4 regions of the Nonomuraea recticatena genome follow, and region 4 is predicted to be linked to each of the others. Evidence: riboswitches for the same ligand, from Rfam matches in the RefSeq annotation. Region 4 holds a riboswitch; each other region holds the start of a gene.
What was found. Region 4 has a riboswitch for cyclic di-AMP ahead of ABFX50_RS04305 (CHAP domain-containing protein). Riboswitches for the same ligand answer to the same signal wherever they lie in the genome.

Region 1 (4,984 bases), on a different contig from region 4:
GGCAGCAGCGGCATCGGCGCCGCCACGGCCCGCAGGTTTCTCGAGGAGGGCTCCAGGGTCGTGCTCGGCGGGCTCGAGCAGGCCGAGGTCGCCGCGACCGTGGCCGAGCTGTCCCCGCTGGGCGAGGTGAGCGGCGTGGCGGGCGACGTCCGCGCGGAGGCCGACGTCGCCAGGCTGGTGGAGGGCGCGATCGCGGCGATGGGCGGGGTCGACGTCCTGATCAACAACGCCGGTACGGCATGGCGCGAGCCGTTCCTCGAGATCACCCCCGACCACTGGGACACGATCATCGCGGTGAACCTGCGCGGCATGTTCCTCGTCGCCCAGGCCGTGGCGCGCCACCTGGTGGAGCGCGGCGAGGGCGGCGTCATCCTCAACATGTCCTCGACCAACGGCCTCGGCGGCGAGGCGGACTACGCCCACTACAACGCCTCCAAGGGCGGCGTCCTGCTTCTCACCAGGACCATGGCCGTCGAGCTGGGCAAGCACGGCATCAGGGTGAACGCGCTGTGCCCCGGCTACATCAGGACGCCGCTCAACTCGGCGATCTCGGCCGGGCTCGACGGCGACTTCGTCTCGTCGTACGAGCGTGACCACATCCCGCTCGGGCGCGCCGGGTTCGCGGAGGAGGTCGCGGCGGGGTACGCCTTCCTGGCCTCCGACGACGCGGCGTTCGTCCACGGCACCGAGCTGGTCATCGACGGCGGCCAGCTGGCGATCATGTGATGGACCCGCGGCCCAGGCGTCGCCGGACGGTGCGATCGCCGGTCGCGACCGCCTCACCCTTGCCAAGTCATCGTCCGTAAGAGCTATCATCGCTCTATGGCGATCAATGAAGCCGGCCGGTGTGTGAGCGCCGACATCGCGGCAGGACTGCCGCCCGCAGCGGCGCTGTTCCACTCCCTGGCCGATGAGACCCGACTGCGCATCGTGGCCAGACTGGCCCGGGGCGAGGCGCGGGTGGTGGATCTGACCGGCGAGCTCGGGCTGGCGCAGTCCACCGTCTCCAAACACCTGGCCTGTCTTCGCGACTGCGGCCTCGTCGACTTCCGCGCCGAAGGACGGCAGTCGTTCTACTCGCTGACCCGGCCAGAGCTGATGGACCTGCTCGCCTCGGCCGAGCAGCTCCTGTCCGCCACCGGCCACGCGGTCGCCCTGTGCCCGATGCCCGGCCTGGCGGCGCAGCCGAGGCCGTCGTGACCGCGCTGAACACGCCGGGCCTCGGGCCGTCCGCCGACCGGCGCGAGGCGCTACGGCGCCGCATCCGCCTGCTGGTCGCCGCAACGATCACCTACAACGTGATCGAGGCCGCGGTGGCCATCACCGCGGGCACCGTCGCCTCCTCCGCCGCGCTGGTCGGCTTCGGCCTCGACTCGATCGTGGAGGTCGCCTCGGCCGCCGCGGTGGCATGGCAGTTCTCCGGCGCCGACCACGAAAAGCGTGAGAGGACGGCCCTGCGCGTCATCGCGCTGTCGTTCTTCGCCCTGGCCGCCTACGTCACCTTCGACGCCGTACGCGCCCTGCTCGGCACCGGCGAGGCCGACCACTCCACGCCCGGCCTGATTCTGGCCGGGCTCAGCCTGGTCGTCATGCCCTTCCTGTCGGCCGCCCAGCGGCGCGCCGGTCGCGAGCTCGGCTCCGCCTCGGCCGTGGCCGACTCCAAGCAGACGCTGCTGTGCACCTACCTGTCGGCGGTGCTCCTGGTCGGGCTTGCGCTCAACAGCCTGTTCGGCTGGTCATGGGCCGACCCCGTCGCCGCCCTCCTGATCGCCGCCGTGGCGGTCAAGGAGGGTCGTGAAGCCTGGCGCGGGGAGGCCTGCTGCGCCCCGCAGCCGCTCGCCACCGACCTCTCGGCCCCGGATTCGGCCGGGTGCGCCGACGGCTGCTGCCCGAACGAGCGGAAGGGCGACTGATGCCCTGCTGTCGAACTGAGACACCCCCGCCCGTCCGCCAGGCCGGGAGCTCTCTCCGGCCGAGCCGCACGGCTCGGCCGGAGAGCCTCCTCTACGCGAACAGGTCCCTGCTCCACCCGGATGCCCGGTGGCTTCGGCCACCGCCGCCCACCGCGTGGGCCGGTCGCCTGTCCCTGACGCGCTTGACCGCCAGAGCGGTGCACAGCAGCGCGACAAGCACGGCGGCCGAAGCGGTCGCGTCCTGAACCTGGGGCAGCTCGGAGGTCACACCGGCGAACGGCTGCCGGGCGGATACGGAGACGTGCTGCACCGCCGAGGCCTTCATCGGGGGCTCGGAAGCGCCGCCGACGGCCGCGCTCTCCACCTGCTCGGAGGCGCTCTCCACACGCGTGCCGAGGTTCTCCTGCACCTTCCTGGGGAGGCCGTAGCCGACGATCTTGCTCGGGTCGCGCTCCTTGCGCTTGAGCCAGACACGGTCGGCGTTGCCCTCGATCGTGAAGACCTTGGCTCCGTCCACCTTCTCGACGATTCCGACATGGTCGATGCCTTCGACGCTGTCCCCGCCGGACCAGTCGAAGAAGACGATGGCGCCCGGTTCGGGCTCCTCGCTCCACGCGTCCTGCTGTCTGAACCATTTCGCGTGGTCGACGGTGTAGGCGAACTCTCCGACGTACTCCTCGACACCGGCCTGGTGGGCCGCCCAGGTGACGAACATGTCGCACCAGGGCGCGGTCTTGAAGTAGGAGTCGCTCTTGTCCACGTTGGCGTAGTACCACTCGCCGAACTTGGTGTAGCCGTTGCTCTGTTCCCGGTAGCCGAGATCCCTTTGGGCAGCGTCGAGCAGCCCGTCCACGATGGATGGCATGAGGTTGGGGGAATGACCTTTCTCCTTGACCGCCTACCGGGTTAGCTGACGGGTTCGGGCCAGGAGTCGCCCTACCACCACGCATGGTGGATTCACCCCGGGCGTGGATCGCTCCACACCAAGTGGGTCCCCGGTTCCCATGACGGGACGTGCCCGTCACCGATGGGATTCGGCGGCCGACCGGCCGCCCTCGGGGGTGAAGGCAAGTCGCCGATCAGACGTTGCGATGTGGCAAGAAGGTAGCGATTACTTGAACAAACCGCACCATTCCGGTCAAAAGATTTACCTTGCGCTGGTTTGAACAGCCATCGAGCACACCTGGTTTTTGCCCTCGCCAGCCCTCCCCCCGCGAGATCGCGTCAGGCCGACTCGCGGCCATCGAGAGCGACCAGCCGCAGCTCAGAGCGGCTCCGGTCGTCCGCAGCGCGATCACCATGAGACCGGCTGCACGATCGCCTGCAGGGAGCCGGGCCCGTTGGGGAGATCGGAACACCGGATCTCCAGAACGCCGGCCTGGACGATCGCGAAGGAGGTGGCGTTTCTCGCCCGAGGTCGGGGCCCGCTGCGGCCCGAGGGGCGATCCGCGAGGGAGCGAGTCGTCGCTACGGGCTCGTCGGTCATGGAGCCGGCGATGACAGGGTCGCCGCGAGTAATGAGTTCTTTTCCTTTCACATGTTTCCACCGGGACACTTCCAGGGCTTTGCTGGAAGCGACCGATGGTTGTGAGTTTTTGTTGAATGAAGAGTTCTCCATGGGTGCGCCCCCGACCGCTGTCCGCGCTCGTCGTCAAGGTTCGCGACCGAGCGTGAAAGCCCTTTGAGGCGCCCATAGGGAGGGCAGTTCAGGAGGCCGTCATGGCTCGCTCACGTATCGTCTTCTCGCTCTCACTCGTCCTGGCCATCGCGCTGGTGGCGCTGGTGCTCGGGGTGGTGGGAGGCCGGGCGACGAGTTCGGCCAGCCAGGCGACCGGCGGAGGCTCGGGCGGGGCGGCGAGCGGCAAGAAGATCGACGTGGTCATCAAGGCGAGTGACTCCTCGTTCTGGCAGACCATGATCGCCGGAGCGAAGCAGGCAGGCGGCGACTTCGGCATCAAGGTGAGCACCTTCGGCCCCACGTCCGAGACCAACATCGACCAGCAGGTCCAACTGGTGGAGAACTCCATCTCCAGGGGCGTCGACGGGCTGGTCATCGCGCCCAACTCCTCCAGCGCCCTGAACTCGGCGATCGACAGGGCGCGCAAGGCGGGTCTCAAGGTCATCACCGTGGACAGCCGCGTGACCACCGCCTCTGAGGGGTTCATCGGCACCGACAACCTCAAGGCCGGGATGCAGGCAGGCAAGCGGATGTGCGAGCTGCTCAAGGCGCAGAACAAGACGAGCGGGAGCGTCATGATCGAGTCTTCCGTCGCCGGCATCCAGTCACTGGTCGACAGGGACGCCGGCTTCAAGCAGGGCCTCGCGCTGAACTGCCCGCAGGTCAAGGTGACGCTGCAGCGCTTCAACAACAACGACATCAACACCGCGGCGTCGCAGGTCAACGACGCGCTGACCGCCAACCCCGACCTGGCGGGGGTGTTCGCGGACAACAACACCTCAGGGGTCGGCGCGGCCAGGGCGATCCAGGACAACAACGCCAGCGAGACCGTCCCCGTCGTGGCGTTCGACTCCGACCCGCAGGAGAACGCCGCGCTCGCCGCGGGCACCATCGACGCGCTGGTGGTGCAGAACCCGTACTTCTTCGGCTACCAGGGGGTCCTGGCCGCGGGGATGGCCACGGTCAACCGCATCCCGCCGCGTGACATCGACCCTGGGGCGGTCGTGGCGGACAAGAAGAACATGAGCGAGCCCGACGTGAAGCAGCTGCTCAACCCGCCGACGATGAAGGCGGAGTGATGGTCCAGGCCGTGGTGGAACTGCAGGGCGTCTCCAAGGCCTTCGGCCCTGTCCAGGCGCTGAGCGACGTCTCGCTCAGCCTGGTCCCCGGTCAGGTGAACTGCCTGGCGGGGGAGAACGGCGCGGGCAAGTCGACCCTGATCCGGGTGCTGACGGGCGCGCTGCGCAGGGACAGCGGCAGCTACGAGATCGAGGGGCACCCCGTCACCGCGCCGACCCCCGCGTCGGTGCGCGCGGCCGGCGTGCAGGCCGTCTACCAGGAGCTCAGCCTGCTCCCCCACCTGTCGGTCGCGGAGAACCTGTTCATGGGCCGC
Region 2 (4,984 bases), on a different contig from region 4:
AGGCCGCGATGAACAGAATGTAATAGAAGACGCCGATGACCAGCGCCTCAATACTTCGCGCCGCGAGCCGTTCCCACCAATCGGCGGGTACGGCGGGCGCTCCGGACGCGACCATAACGCCCATTGTGTACGGCGGGCGACCACGATTACAGGTCCCACGCGCGAAAACAGGGGCCGGCGTCGAGCCGGCCCCTGATTCTTTAGGATTCCGCTTACTTGATCTTCACGACGACGGTCTTGGCCACCTTGTCGGCGAAGGTCTGCTGAAGCGGCTTGTCCCAGAACTGCGAGACACCGTTCAGGATGATCAGCAGGCCGCCGAGCGCTCCGCCGAGACTGAACGGAAGCACGCCCAGGATGTTGCCACCCCAGGTGACGCCCGCGCGCTTCAGCGCGGCGTCGCTCCTGAGCCCGCCCGCGGTCAGCGGCGCGCCCACTTCGGTGATCTTGATGCCCATGACCATCTTGCCGACGGTCTGCCCCTTGGACTTCGTGAGGAAGAACTCGTAGGCGACGTAGAGCAGGGTGACGATCACCACGGTGATCACGTTGAGGATCCAGTAGCCGGAGGGCTGCGTGATCGTCCCCGTGTTGAGGTCGTAGCTGGCCTGGGTGATCAGGATCGCGCCCAGGATCAGTCCCAGGACGATCCCGATGACCACGCCGGCGAGACCGATGATCAGACCGTCGATGATGCGGGCGACCAGCCGCTGCCACCACTCGGCGAGCGGAGCGGGAGCGCCGGGAGGCTGCACCCCCGCGGGCGCGCCGTACGGCTGGCCGTAGCCGGGCTGCTGCCCGTAGGCCGGCTGCTGCTGCTGACCGTAGCCCTGCTGGCCGTACGCCTGCGGCTGGCCGTAGGGCGACTGCTGCCCGTAGCCGGGCTGCGACTGGCCCTGCTGGCCATAGCCCTGCTGGGGCTGCTGACCGTAACCGGGCTGCTGGCCGTAGTCGGGCTGCTGACCATAGGACGGTTGCTGCTGGCCGTAACCGGGCTGCTGACCCGAGGAAGGCTGCTGCTGGCCGTAGCCCGGCTGCTGCTGCCCGTAGCCGGGCTGCTGACCCGAGGGAGGCTGCTGCTGGCCGTAGCCGGGCTGGCTCGGCTGACCATAACCGGGCTGCTGGCCGTAGCCGGGCTGGCCGTACTCGGGCTGCTGACCCGAGGCGGCCTGCTGACCATAGCCCTGCTGCCCGTAGGACGGCTGCTGCTGGCCGTAGCCCGGCTGCCCGTACTCGGGCTGCTGGCTCTGGCCCTGCTGGCCGTAGGAAGGCTGTCCGTAGCCTGGCTGCTGACCGGAGGAGGCGGCCTGCTGGCCGTACCCCTGCTGGCCGTAGCCCTGCTGCTGTTGCTGGCCGTAAGGCTGCTGACCGTAGCCCTGCTGGCCGTAGTCGGGCTGCTGCTGGCCCTGGTGACCGTAGCCGCCGCCGTCTTGGCGATAGCCCACGATCGTCGCGTCTGGATCGGGGTCGCCCTGGCGTCCCGCGTTCTGCTGACCGTATCCATGAGTCCCAGCGGAATTGTCTTCAGGCTGGTCCTGTGGATACGGCGGCTGTCCGGTGCTCACCGTGTCACCTCGCTTCGATGGCGCATGTGGCACATGTCAGGACACATGCTTGCTGTTGCCCAACGTATCGACATGAGTATCAACAATCACCTTTCCCCTTGGTCATCCTCTGAGTCAACCGTGGGCAGATGGAGCAACATGCGGGTGTTGCCAAGGGTGTTGGGCTTCACATGTTCAAGATCGAGAAACTCCGCGATCCCTTCGTCGTAGGAAGCCAGCAACTCGGCATAGACCTCGGGTGATACAGGTGCGCCCTCGATCGGGACGAAGCCATGGCGCGCGAAGAAGTCGACCTCGAAAGTCAGGCAGAAGACCCTGCGCAGACCCAGGTCACGGGCCGTCGCGACCAGTGCGGTAACAATACGGTGACCGATTCCCGCACCCCTGTATTCGGGGTCGACGGCGACCGTTCGGATTTCCGCCAGGTCCTCCCACAGCACGTGGAGCGCGCCGCAGCCCACGACCTCGCCGCCGCGGTCGGCGACCCAGAACTCCTGGACGTCCTCGTACAGCGTGACGGTGGCCTTCTCCAGCAACCTGGGGCCCGCCCCCGCGTACGTGTCGACCAGGCGCCTGATGGCTCTGACGTCGGGCGTGCGGGCGCGCCTCACGACGATCTCGGTGTCCTTCGGGGTGCGCTCGGCGACCTGCTCCATGGCCCTCCAGCGTACCCAGCCCGTTTCGGCCCATCCTTAACTACCGTCACATGACGCGCTGTAGCAAGCCGTACACCGTCTGCAGCGCTAGAGTAACAGTCCGACAAATCCGCATAAAGATGGGCAAAGCTCTTGCAATGCCCTGGTAGATCGGGCTTTCACGTGATCACGCCGTGACGCTTCGGTTGCACAACCTCTACGGGATTGGCAGTTCTGGTTGAGCAGGAACCTGGCTTGCACTAGTGTCCAGCGACGATGTCCCCCACGCGACACACGCGTGGAGACGCGCCTAATCCCCGCAACTCGGGGAGCCGGGGACCCGCCGGCGGCCAGCACCGCCAATGGGGTGAGTCCGAGCACGCGCTCGGTAGGGCTGCTCCGGCCCGAACCCGTCAGCTAACCCGGTAGGCGGCAACGAGAGGAGCCGGTTGGTGAAGCGCACGCGTACCCACGAGGGAAAGAGCGCGGGCAAGCACGCCCGCCCCCACGAACCCGGCGCCCTGCGCAAACGGTTCGCCATCGTGGGCGCGGCGATGGCCGTCCTGGCTCTCACCGTCCCGCTCGGCTCGGCCGCCGCCGACCCCAAGCCGACGCTGAAGGAGCTCTCCCAGCAGGTCGAGAAGCTCCACAACGACATCGAGACGCTGACCGAGCAGTACAACGGCCAGCGCGAGAAGCTCAAGAGCGTCAAGAAGTCCGCTGAGGTGGCCAAGAAGATCCTTGCCACCAGCGAGGCCGACCTGGCCGCCAAGCGGGCGCGCGCCACGCTCCTGGCCGAGAGCACCTACATGAGCGGCGGCTTCGCCGACGGCCTGGCCTTCGCCACCTCCACCGACCCTGACTCCTTCCTTGACGGAGCCGCCACCTTCTACGCCCTCGGGCAGCAGCAGGGCCAGGAGGTCAAGGAGCTGGCCGACTCCATCGCCGCCGCCGAGCGGGCCAAGGCGACGGCCAAGACGCGACTGGCCGAGGTGCAGAAGCTCGTCGACGACCTCGGCGACAAGCGCAGCAAGATCACCACGCTGGTGACCAAGGTCGAGAGCAACCTGTTCAAGCGGGCGATCGGCGAGGCCGGTCGGCCTGGCACCAGGGCGACCAAGGTCAACCTGCCGATCATCGGCAGCGGCAAGGCGGCCGAGGCCGCTCGTTGGGCTCTCACGCAGCAGCTCAAGCCGTACGTGTGGGGCGCGGAAGGCCCCAACTCCTACGACTGCTCGGGCCTGGTGATGGCCGCCTACCAGCGCGTCGGCATCAGCCTGCCGCACTACACGGGTGACCAGTGGACGGCGGGCACCCACATCACGCGCGAGCAGATGCGCCCCGGTGACCTGGTCTTCTTCTACAACGACCTGCACCACGTGGGCATCTACATCGGCGGTGGGATGATGGTCCACGCGCCCCGCACCGGCGACGTCGTCCGCATCGCCGCCATCGGCAACCGCCCGTTCGCCGGGGCCGTGCGCATCGCCGACTGACGCGCCTAGATCAGTCGTCGGCGCGCGGCCCAGGCCACCGCCTCGATCGCCGTGGCCACGCCGATCCTGTCGCAGATGCCGCGCAGGCGGCGGCGCACCGTCCGGCCGCTGATCTCCAGGGCCCGCCCCACGCGGTCGACCGTGACACCCTTGGCCAACTGCGCGAGGAGATCCAGGTCGTCCTGGCTCAGCTCGACGCCTTCAGTGAGCACATCCATCGGGAGCCCTCCCCCCAACAGCACAAACTCGGAGACGTCTTCGGCTCAAGCAGGCTGCTCGTCTCGCAGAAGGTAAACGCATACTGGAAAGGTCGTCAAGGTCGTTTCGTTCCATACTTGACGACCGCCATTGACTTGATCGTTTCTATACGACGAACATTCCTCGACTGGAGTGCCGAGAACCGTCCACAGGACCCTTACTGCAATGCGCCCGTCTCATGAATTTCACGGCGAATTCTCAGAATCGGCGTCATAACGGAGGCGAGCCGCCTCCACGTCCTCGATGTGACTCTCCGCCCACTGTTTGATGGCGGCCATGAGCGGAAGCAGGCTCTCTCCGAGCGACGTGAGCCGATAGTCGACCCTCACCGGCACCGCCGCCGTCACCGTCCTGGTGACCAGGCCATCGCGCTCGAGGCCGCGAAGGGTCTGGGTGAGCATCTTCTGGCTCACGCCGGCGATCGTCCTCGCCAGGTCGCTGTAGCGCTTCGACCCGTCGGCCAGCGCGTTGAGCACCAGGCTCACCCACTTGTCGCTGAGCGTGTCGAGCAGCTTCCTCGAAGGGCAGGCCGCGACGTAGGCGTCATAGGCCCGCTTGGCCTCGGCCCTGCGCGCGGCCGCCGTGACGGTCGTCATGTGGGCTCCCTCCGGTTGGTTACGCACTTCCAGGTGCCTTCTTACCCGAAGAGAGTAACTCTCCCTAGATTCGATGACATGACGACCATGCGTGCACTCATCGGCGGCTCCGGCTCGCCTCGGCTCATCGAGGTCCCACTCCCCCAGGCGGGCCGCGGCCAGATACGGATCAAGGTCGCCGCCGCAGGGGTGAACCCTTTCGACCTGGCGGTGGCGGCGGGAGCGCTCGCCGACTACGGCGTCGCCAGGAAGCTCGACGCCTACGGGCTCGGCTTCGACGCGGCAGGGGTGATCGACCAGGTGGGCGAGGGCGCCGCCTTCGCCCTTGGGCAGGAGGTCATCGCGCTGGCGAGCAGGCTGGAGGCTCCTACCAAGGCACAGGCGGAGTACGTGGTGGTCGACGCCCGGGCGGCGGCGCTCGCGCCACGTGGCGT
Region 3 (4,984 bases), on a different contig from region 4:
CGACGAGGTCAAGTCGGAGAAGGACAAGGTGCTCGAGCTGGTCGAGCAGCAGGAGAAGCTGCTGCGCAGGCTCGGCGCCTACCGGGTGGGCAACCCCAACAGCACCGGCATCAAGTACACGGGCTCGGCCTCGGGCAACGCCGCCTCGGTGCTCAGCTTCGCCTACGCGCAGGTCGGCAAGCCCTACCAGTACGGTGGCACGGGCCCGGGCGGCTGGGACTGCTCAGGCCTCACGCAGGCCTCCTGGCGCGCGGCCGGCGTCTCGCTGCCCCGCACGACGTGGGAGCAGTGGGCCTGGGGCGCCAAGCGCAGGGTCTCCCTCGACAACCTGCAGCCCGGTGACCTCATCTTCAGCGAGGGCCTCGGGCACGTGAGCATCTACGCGGGCGGCGGCAAGATCGTCCATGCGCCGCAGACCGGTGACGTGGTCAAGGTCGTCCCTCTGTCGGCCTACGGCAGGCGGCTGGTCGGCGCGGTCCGCCCGTAGGCCGCGCTCATCGCGCGCAGAACGTCCAGATAGGCGCTCACGGCGGGCGGGCGCCCGTCGGCGGGCAGGACGGCGGCGCTGATCCTTCTGGCGGGCAGCGCGGGCGATGGGTGGGCCAGCCTGATGTCCGAGCGCACCGACCTGCCGGCGATGGACGGATAGAGCATCACGCCCACGCCCGCGGCCACCAGGCCCTGGCGGCCGTTCCAGTCGTCGCACAGGTGCGTGATCTTCGGCGGCCCTCCCATCGCGGCCGACAGTTCGGCCGCCGGGCCGAGGCAGTCGGGGTGGGTGCCGTCGATCCAGTGCTCGGCGGCCAGGTCGGCCAGCCGTACCTGCTCCTGGGACGCGAGGGGATGGTCGGCGGGCAGGGCCACCATCGGCTCGTCGTCGAACAGGAAGAGCGTCTCGAGCCCAGGATCGGGGTCGGCGTCCCACGAGGTGACCAGCGCGACGTCGATCGCGCCTTCGAGCAGTCTCGCGTCGCCGCGCTCTCCCACGGTGAGTGAGAGCTCGACGTCGGGGTGGGTGGCGGTGAAGCGGCGGAAGCTCTCGGGGACGAACCTGGTGGCCGCGCTGGGGAAGGCCGCCACACGCACCCTGCCGCTCTCGGCGGCGGCGAAGGCTCGCAGCCTGGTCTCGAACAGGCTCATCCCGTCGACCACGGCGGCCGCCTGCTCCATGGCGGCCAGACCCGCCTCCGTGGGCTGCACGCCTCGCGGGCGGCGGTGGAAGAGCCTGACGCCCGTGCGGCGCTCCAGGGTGGCGATCTGGCGGGAGACGGCCGGCTGCGTCATCGACAGGGCCTCGGCGGCGGCGGAGAAGGAGCCGTGCCGTCCGACTTCGAGCAGAACGCGCAGGGACCACAGATCAAGCATGCGAAGAGCTTATGGCAGAGCGGTCAGACCCCTCGTTCGGCTGATGTTACTGCTGTGACTGATGTGACAAATGGGACCTGACTTCGCCTGGTGACAGCAACTGTGAGGAGGGTCACAATTGTCGCTTGCAACGGTCCATGGAGCAGTGATTTGTCTCTTGACAACCACCCGTGGACGATCTTGACTCCTTTACTTCGACTTTGCCTGCTCTTGGTGGGCCGGGTACCTTCTCGCTTCGCGGCGACCAAGCCATGGCGCCCGCCACGTCCACCGGCCCTGTCAGCGGCCGGTGTGCACGCATAACGATCCGCTGGTCGCCGCGCCGAACCCCCAGATGAGCGTGCGCGGTCGACCCGCCGAATCCGTGCGGAATGGAGCACGGAGCCGGGGACCCGAGCACCTGGGGTGAGTCCGGCCTGCGGGCCGGTAGGGCGACTTCCACGCCCGAACCCGTCAGCTAACCCGGTAGGCATTCGTGGAAGATTCAAGGAGACGTTCTGTCCACCCCTGTTAACAAGACCCGTCTGTCCTGCCTTGCCCTGAGTGGCGTCATGGCCGCGATGGGAGGAGTCGTCCTCCACGCACCAGCCGCTCACGCGACCCCCATCGAGGCGAGCGCGGTGAAGACGGCAGCAGTGAAGATCGACGTCGCGCGGACGAGCGTGGCGAAGGCGAGCGCCGGCAAGGCGCGCGTCGTGTCGAAGTCGCAGGCGAAGGCGGCTCGGCAGAAGTTGAGGGCTGCCAAGGCCGTCGGAGTGGCGAAGAAGCAGCTCGGTGACCCCTACCGCTACGGCGGGACGGGTCCTGGCTCCTTCGACTGCTCGGGTCTGGTGCAGTACGCCTGGTCCAAGGCGGGGATCAGGATCCCGCGCGTGACGCACAGCCAGTACGCACGCATCAAGAAGAAGGTCTCCTGGCGCAGCCTCAAGCCCGGTGACCTGATGTTCTTCCGCGGCAAGGGCCATGTCGGCATGTACGTCGGCAAGGGCCGGATGATCCACTCACCCAGCTCGGGCAAGACGGTGCGGATCGAGAAGATCAGCGGCTGGCGCAAGTCCTCCTTCGCCGGCGCGGTCCGCCCCGGCGCGTAGGCGCACGCAGAGAGCCCCGTCCATTCCTCTGGGACGGGGCTCTCCGCCGTCCGGGCTAGCATCGCTGCCGTGGTGAGCCGAAGAGCCGTGCTGGCGGCCGCGCTGGCGGGGACGGTGCCGGGGTCGGCCGGCCCTCGCCTGCCGTCCGAGGCCCGTGGCCTGTGGGAGTCGGGTGTCACCTTCGCGTACGGCGCGCGCTCGCTCGCCGTCGGCCACCACGCACCCGCCACGCTGCTTCGCGACCTCGCGGCGCGGGCCGACGCCGCCGGCCGCACGGTCTCGGCGGTGCTGCGGCGCCCCGTACGGCCGGTGGTCGTGGTGCCGGCCAGCACCGAGGAGGCGGCGGCGCTGGCCGGCACGGGCTCGCTCGAGGGGCTGGCCGCGCTGGCGTCGCGCGGAAGGGTGATCGTCGTCCCCGGCGCCTTCTCGCGGCTGACCCCCGTGGGACGCGACGTGGTGCTCGCCCACGAGCTCACCCACGTCGCAGCGGGCACGCACGGCGGTCCCGTGTGGCTGCGAGAGGGCTTCGCCGACTACGTCGGCTACCTCGGCTCGGGGCTGGAGGTCGGCGTCGCGGCCGCGGAGCTGGCCGAGGAGGTCGGCTCGGGACGGACGAGCGCCCGGCTGCCGGCCGACGGCGACTTCACGCCGGGCGCGCCCAGGCTCGCGCAGGTCTACCAGGAGTCGTGGCTGGCCTGCCGCCTGATCGCGGGCCGCTACGGCGAGCGGGCGCTGGTCGAGCTCTACGATCGGGCTGCGGGGCGCGATCTGGCCCAGGCGCTGCGCCCTCTCGGCCTGTCGGTCCCCACGCTGACCGGCCTGTGGCGCGAGTATGTCCGGGACGAGCTGACTGCGGGGGGACACGGATGAGCTGGCTGGACCGTCGGGCGGGCATCGCGCTGGCGCTGCTGGGCGCGGCGATCGTCGCGGTGGTCGCGCTCACCACCCCCTGGGCGACGATGCGGGGCGCGCCCGCCGTGCCGCCCGACCCCTCACTCGACTTCACCGCCGCCGAGATCGCCCGCTCGCGCGCCTTCGACGCGGCCACCAGCGTGCCGTCCTACCTGTCGCTCGGCCTGACCGTGCTCTTCGCGGGCGTGCTGGTGGCCACGCCATGGGGCGCCCGCCTGCTGGCCGGGCTGAAGGGGCCGTGGTGGCTGCGGGTGCTGCTCGGCGTCGTCGTGCTCACAGCGGTGGTCGAGCTCCTGCGCTGGCCGCTCGGTGTCTGGTTCGAGGGCGAACTGCGCGAGTTCAGCCTGTCCACGCAGAACTGGGCGAGCTGGACGGGCGACAGGCTGAAGTCCATCGGGGTGCGGACCGCGATCACGGCGATCATGGTGCTGGCCGTCGTCGCTCTGGCCCGCAGGTTCGCGCGCTGGTGGATTCCCGCCGCGGTCGGCGCCTTCATGCTCACCGTGGGCGCCTCCTTCGTCTATCCGGTCGTCTTCGAGCCTCTCTTCAACGACTTCAGGTCGATGCCGGCGGGACAGCTGCGCACCGACCTGCTGGAGCTGGCCGAGCGCGCCGACGTGCCGGTCGAGGACGTGCTGGTGGCCGACGCCTCCCGCAGGACCACCGCGCTGAACGCCTACGTCTCGGGCTTCGGGGCCACCCGGCGCATCGTCGTCTACGACACGCTGCTGGCCGCGCCGGAGAAGGAGGTGGAGCTGATCATCGCCCACGAGCTCGGGCACGCCAAGTACAACGACGTCCTTCACGGCACGCTCCTCGGCGCGCTCGGCGCGGGCTTCGGCGCGGTGCTGCTGTTCTGCCTGGCCCCGCTGTGGAAGCGTCCGCTGTCCGAGCCCGTCGCGACGGCGGCGATCATGGGCTTCCTCTCGCTGGCGACCGTGCTGTCGGGTCCTGGGCAGAATCTCGTCAGCCGCCACATCGAGGCCAGGGCCGACCTGCACGCGCTCGACCTCACCCGCGACCCGCGGACGTTCGTCGCGATGCAAAAACGCCTGGCAATAACCAACATTTCCGACTTGTCGCCGGATGTCGTGGAATATGTGCTCTATGCCTCGCATCCGACCGCTCCACAGCGCATCGCCATGGCCCGCTCGTGGGAGCTCATGAAGGCCCCGTGAGCAGGGTCCTCATCGTCACGAACGACTTTCCGCCCAGGCCGGGCGGCATCCAGTCGTTCGTGCACGGGCTCGCGCTGCGCACGCCGTCCGTGCTGGTCTACGCCCCGCGCTGGCGGGGCTGCGAGGAGTTCGACGCCCAGCAGCCCTACCCGGTCGTCAGGCACCCGACCTCGCTCATGCTGCCCACGCCGGGCGTCGCGCGCAGGGCGGCGCGGCTGGTGGCCGCGCACGGGGCCGACACCGTCGTCTTCGGCGCGGCGGCGCCTCTCGGCCTGCTGGCCCCCCGCCTGCGCGCGGCAGGAGCGCGCAGGATCGTCATGCTCACCCATGGGCACGAGTCGTCGCCGCTGTTCCGCCCCCTGATGCGGCGCATCGGCTCCCATGCCGACGTGGTCACCTACCTCGGCTCCTACACGCACGCCAGGCTCTCCTCCCTGA
Region 4 (4,984 bases):
ATCGCCAAGTCGGGCGTGCCGCGCGAGAAGCTGTTCATCACCACCAAGCTCTGGAACGACGAGCACGACAACGCCGAGGCGGCCTTCGAGACCAGCCTGGGCAAGCTCGGCCTCGACTACCTCGATCTCTACCTGATCCACTGGCCGGTGCCCTCGCAGGACAAGTACGTCCAGGCGTGGAAGACGCTCGAACGGCTCTACCGGGACGGCAGGATCCGCGCGATCGGTGTGTCGAACTTCACCATCGAGACCCTCGAGCGGCTCATGAACGAGGCCGAGATCGTGCCCTCGATCAACCAGATCGAGCTGCACCCGCACTTCCAGCAGAAGGAGCTGCGCGCCTTCCACGAGGCCAACGGCATCCTCACCGAGGCGTGGAGCCCGCTGGGCCAGGGCAAGGGCCTGCTCGACGATCCGGGGTTGGCCAAGCTCGCGATGAAGCACGCCAAGTCGCCCGCCCAGGTCGTGCTGCGCTGGCACATCCAGCTCGGCAACGTGGTGATCCCCAAGTCCGTCACGCCCGAGCGGATCAGGGAGAACATCGACGTGTTCGATTTCACACTCGACGCCGAGGACATGGCGGCGATCGGCGCCCTGAACACCGGCAGGCGCATCGGTCCCGACCCCGCCACCTTCGACTGGATGGGTTGAGCGTCCATGAGCGGGACGGCAGGCGCCCCGCCCGGCGTGAGCCGTCCCGCGATCCTTCATGATTGACCTCTGAAGGAGGCTCTCATGGCTGATCTGGCTTGGGGTATCGCGGCGACCGGTGGGATCGCCAGGACTGTCGGCGCGGTGATCGCCGCCGAGCCCGGGATGCGGGTGGCCGCGGTGGGCTCGCGCGACAGGGGCAGGGCGGCGCAGCTGGCCGCGACCCTGGGCGCGGAGGCGGCCTACGGCTCCTACGCCGAGTTGTGCGCCGATCCCGCGGTGGACGTGGTCTACGTGGCCACGCCGCACGCCCAGCACCTGGAGGTGGCCGAGGCGGCGATCGCGGCGGGCAAGGCCGTGCTGTGCGAGAAGCCGCTGGCGGCCTCGCTGGCCGACGCCGAGCGGATGGTGAAGCTGGCCAGGCAGGCGGGCGTCTTCCTCATGGAGGCCATGTGGATGCGCTTCAACCCGCTGATCAGGGGGCTGCTGACAGAGGAGCGGTTCGGGGCGCTGCGCACGGTCCAGGCCTCGTTCGGCTTCGTCCTGCCCTACCAGGAGGAGCACCGCCTCTGGAATCCCGTGCTGGGCGGCGGGGTCCTGCTCGACCTGGGCATCTACCCGTTCGGACTGGCGCAGTTGCTGCTCGGCGAGCCCGCTGAGACGCATCTCACAGGATCGCTCGCTCCTTCGGGCGTCGACGCCGAGGTGGGGGCGCTGCTGACCTACGAGGGCGGCGCTCGCGCGCTGCTCGACACCTCGCTCATCAGCCCGCTGGCCAACACCGCGACGGTGGTGGGCACGGGGCTGCGCGCCGACATCGCCGCGCCGTTCTGGGCGCCCCAGCGCATCACGCTGTCGGGCCCCGGGTTCGAGACCGAGGAGCACGTGCTCGACCCCGCCCTGAACGGCTACGCGGGCGAGATCCGCGAGGTGCGCGAGGCCCTGGCGGAGGGCATGACGGAGAGCGCGATCATGCCGCTGGACGAGAGCCTGGCGATGATGCGGATGCTGGAGGAGGCCAGGGTCAGGCTGGGTGCTCGCTGAGCGCCTCGAGGTTGGCGCGGGCTCTCGTGGCCGCCTCCTCATGGCCGGAGCCGACGGCCATCAGGTAGTGGCCGCGGGCCCTGGCGTGGCGGCCCGCCCGGTCCTCCATCAGCCCGAGGTTGAACATCGCCCGGGGGGCGGCCTCCGGGTGGCCACTTTCCACCGCCTTTGCGTACCATTGGCGAGCGGCTTCGGCGTTGCCACAGCCCTCCTCGAGGACCCCGAGGTTGAACATCGCCCGGGGGGTGGCGGCCCTGCCGTACCAGTGCCGGGCCTCGTCGATCCGGCCGTCCTCATCCTCGATGAGGGCGAGGTTGAAGGCCGCTCTGCGGGCGGCCTCCTGGTGCCCTGACTCGATGGCCAGGAGATACCATCTTCGAGCTTCGCGTGGACGGCGTCCGTCCTCCTGCAGGCCGTGGTTGAACAGGTCCTGGGGCGACATGACCTGACCGTAGATGATCGCGCGACCTTTATCAATTTGTATCCAACTTGCCTCATGTATTACCTTGGGGTCACTCCAGGCATAAACCGGACGAACCGGACATTGCCTGACATTGCAAAACACTCACAGGTCCTATGCCTGTGACCGCTGAATCCGCACCATGCGGAACCGGGGACCCAATCCTTCTGGGGTGAATCGGCACACCGTGCCGTAGGGCAGCTTCACGCCCGAACCCGTCAGCTAACCCGGTAAGCGGCATGAAGCTGAGCAAGGAGACTCCCCTTTTCATGGCCAAGCACCGTCACAGCCGTGCCCCCAAGATGACCTACGCCCACGCCGCCCTCGGCGCCGCGGTTCTCGCAGGCTCTCTTGTTCCCACGCAGGCCGCCCAGGCCGACATCGCTCCCGCCCCCCAGGACAAGTCCCACGTGGCCGCCATGGCCGCGAAGACCGACGGCAAGCAGGCCGCCGTCAAGCAGCAGCAGCGCGTCCCCGCCATGCCGACCGCCAGCGCCGTCCTGGCCGAGGCGAAGAAGCAGATCGGCGTCAAGGAGAACTCCTCCGGCGGCGGCACCAAGTTCCAGCAGTGGTACGTCAACTCCCAGCGCGCCAGGGAGACCGTCGCCCGTGACGGCGGCAGCCCCCGTGCGTACGCCAACGCCGCGTGGTGCGCGATGTTCGTCTCCTGGGTCGGTGAGATGACCGGCGCCCGTCCCCAGGTCGGCTGGGACGCCTACACCGTCGCCCACGCCAAGTGGTTCAAGAGCAACGAGCGCTGGGGCACCACTCCCAAGCCCGGCGCGGTCGTCTTCTTCTCCTGGAGCGGCAGCAAGAGCATCAGCTCCATCAACCACGTCGGTTTCGTGGAGAAGGACAACGGCAACGGCACGATCACCACGGTCGAGGGCAACACCGGAAACGGCGCCGTCGAGCAGCGTGTCCGTCCGAAGTCGCAGGTCGTCGGGTACGGCTACCCGCAGTACTCGGGCGCGTAGTCCCCGCGCGATTCCCCTGCCCCGGTCTCCGGGTGCGCCTGCCGGTCTCCTGACCGGCGGATGACACCCGGGGGACCGGGGCGGATCGCGTTCCGGGCGACGATCCCTCGAAGCCCTCCCCGTCCACGGGCCCCGCGTCGACCTGTCACCCCGTTCCGGGGCAGGCCCCCGCGCCCTGGCCACCTCGTCACACTCCCCCGGAGATCCCCCCACCCTGCCCCGGCCGGGAATCCGTCACACCCGGCGGTGTCAGCCGGGGAAGCGGAGAAACGCCGGCGGGACGGCTGTCACCAGCCACACCCCGTTGGCGCTGACCCTGAACTCGTGTCCGCCCTCGTGCATCTCCCCGCCGCGACGACCAGCACCACGGGAACCCCTCGCCTCGCGCCGACCCGCACGGCCGTCTCCCTGTCGGCCGACAGGTGGACGTACTGCCTCGACATCGGCAGCAGCCCCGACGCCTTGATGGCGCCGAGGCTGAGAGGGGCGGTCCCGTGGTAAAGAATCTCCGGAGGCTCGACGGCCTCCAGCCCGAGATCGACCGCCACCGAGTGCCCCTGGCTCGCCCTGATCAGGTCGCCCTCGATGGCGTACCGCTGCTTGTCGTTGTCCGACACCACCAGGAAGAGCTCCTGCCTGGTGATGGGGAAGCCGTGGCGGGCCGCCGCCTCCAGCAGATCGTCGATCGGGACCCAGCCCTGCGCGTCCAGCGTGATCCCGATCGCGCCCGGATCGTGGCGCAGGTGCCTGGCGAGGTACTTCGAGATCCGCACGGTCCGGTCCTTCATGCAGGCATTGTGCCGCAGGGCGGCCGGGACCTTCTTCGGATCCACATCTACGAGCCCGCCGCCCGCCTGCCGTCCGGCGAAGGGCAAGGCCCGCGGCGTCACACGTGGAGCGCGCCGCGGGCCCGGGATGCCGCTCAGCCGCCGCAGGCGGCGAAGACGAACGTGTCCTTCAGCATCGAGTAGCTGTCACGGACGCGCGTCGCCCCCGACGTCACGTCGTGCTGCATCACCGTCATCCTGGTCGCCTTGCCCTCCGGGTACTGCGAGACGTGCAGGGTGACCTGGTTGTCGCCCGTCCAGTCCAGCTTGTGGACCGTCCCCTCCTTGGGCAGCTTGATCAGGTGACTGCTGACCATCTGGTCGGAGTGCAGGTCGTACAGCGCGACCTTCGACCCCGCCACATGCACCGCGATGGTCCTGCCGTCGGCGCTGAGCGCGTAGGGGCCGTTGCCGGCGACCAGCTGCGGCGGCGTGCCCGACAGCAGCCGCCTGCCCGCCAGGTCGAAGACGTGCATCTCCATCACCGACTCGTCGCCGTCGGCGCTGGTCAGGACCTTGTCTCCATCGCCGCTGAAGCCGATGAAGTTCTGGTACCTGGGCAGCGTCCCCAGCTTGTTCCCCGTCGCCGTGTCGAACAGCCGCACCCTGGAGGTGACGACCGCGAGCCGCGCGCCGTCGTCGGAGAGCTGGAGCACCACGTCGTACTGGTTGGTCCTGGGCGGCAGCGCGTCCTTCGGCAGCAGGATGACGCCCCCGTGCACGGTGCGGACGGCCAGCCTGCCGTCCTTCCTGAAGTAGGCGACCTTCTGCCCGTCGCCGGAGACGGCCAGCGGCGCCACCGCGTAGTCGACCTCCTTGCCGTTCGCGCCGACCGCCCGCAGCTGGGCGTCCTTGAGCGGCGTGACCTTGCCTTCGTGGCTGACCAGCCGCCAGGTGCCGCACGGGACGGTGGCGCCGTCCTTCTTCACGCAGCCCTTCGCGGAGGCGTAGCGGATCGCGCCGTGCCCGGGGTCGGCCAGCGCCGTGCCCGGCAGCCCGAGCATCGCCAGTGCGACGGCGATCGC

Region 1: linked by a shared signal. The riboswitch ahead of ABFX50_RS07845 (CHAP domain-containing protein) and the one ahead of ABFX50_RS04305 (CHAP domain-containing protein) in region 4 are both predicted to bind cyclic di-AMP.
Region 2: linked by a shared signal. The riboswitch ahead of ABFX50_RS19615 (C40 family peptidase) and the one ahead of ABFX50_RS04305 (CHAP domain-containing protein) in region 4 are both predicted to bind cyclic di-AMP.
Region 3: linked by a shared signal. The riboswitch ahead of ABFX50_RS44495 (C40 family peptidase) and the one ahead of ABFX50_RS04305 (CHAP domain-containing protein) in region 4 are both predicted to bind cyclic di-AMP.

The regions. Positions count from the first base shown of each region.
Region 1 is NZ_BAAATE010000003.1:319,373-324,356, reverse strand. It holds gene ABFX50_RS07860 (SDR family NAD(P)-dependent oxidoreductase) at 1-726, shown strand, start outside; gene ABFX50_RS07855 (ArsR/SmtB family transcription factor) at 823-1,200, shown strand; gene ABFX50_RS07850 (cation efflux transmembrane domain-containing protein) at 1,197-1,913, shown strand; gene ABFX50_RS07845 (CHAP domain-containing protein) at 2,005-2,778, opposite strand; cyclic di-AMP (ydaO/yuaA leader) riboswitch at 2,794-2,963, opposite strand; gene ABFX50_RS07840 (ABC transporter substrate-binding protein) at 3,633-4,670, shown strand; gene ABFX50_RS07835 (sugar ABC transporter ATP-binding protein) at 4,670-4,984, shown strand, end outside.
Region 2 is NZ_BAAATE010000009.1:112,815-117,798, reverse strand. It holds gene ABFX50_RS19630 (RDD family protein) at 1-115, opposite strand, end outside; gene ABFX50_RS19625 (RDD family protein) at 213-1,445, opposite strand; gene ABFX50_RS19620 (amino-acid N-acetyltransferase) at 1,652-2,221, opposite strand; cyclic di-AMP (ydaO/yuaA leader) riboswitch at 2,498-2,647, shown strand; gene ABFX50_RS19615 (C40 family peptidase) at 2,653-3,696, shown strand; gene ABFX50_RS19610 (LuxR C-terminal-related transcriptional regulator) at 3,702-3,914, opposite strand; gene ABFX50_RS19605 (winged helix-turn-helix transcriptional regulator) at 4,140-4,550, opposite strand; gene ABFX50_RS19600 (NADP-dependent oxidoreductase) at 4,629-4,984, shown strand, end outside.
Region 3 is NZ_BAAATE010000042.1:51,434-56,417, reverse strand. It holds gene ABFX50_RS44505 (C40 family peptidase) at 1-487, shown strand, start outside; gene ABFX50_RS44500 (LysR family transcriptional regulator) at 451-1,365, opposite strand; cyclic di-AMP (ydaO/yuaA leader) riboswitch at 1,710-1,852, shown strand; gene ABFX50_RS44495 (C40 family peptidase) at 2,028-2,456, shown strand; gene ABFX50_RS44490 (hypothetical protein) at 2,526-3,326, shown strand; gene ABFX50_RS44485 (M48 family metallopeptidase) at 3,323-4,546, shown strand; gene ABFX50_RS44480 (glycosyltransferase family 4 protein) at 4,543-4,984, shown strand, end outside.
Region 4 is NZ_BAAATE010000002.1:211,611-216,594, reverse strand. It holds gene ABFX50_RS04320 (aldo/keto reductase) at 1-651, shown strand, start outside; gene ABFX50_RS04315 (Gfo/Idh/MocA family protein) at 736-1,695, shown strand; gene ABFX50_RS04310 (tetratricopeptide repeat protein) at 1,676-2,137, opposite strand; cyclic di-AMP (ydaO/yuaA leader) riboswitch at 2,273-2,407, shown strand; gene ABFX50_RS04305 (CHAP domain-containing protein) at 2,425-3,132, shown strand; gene ABFX50_RS04300 (RNA 2'-phosphotransferase) at 3,420-3,920, opposite strand; gene ABFX50_RS04295 (WD40 repeat domain-containing protein) at 4,055-4,984, opposite strand, start outside.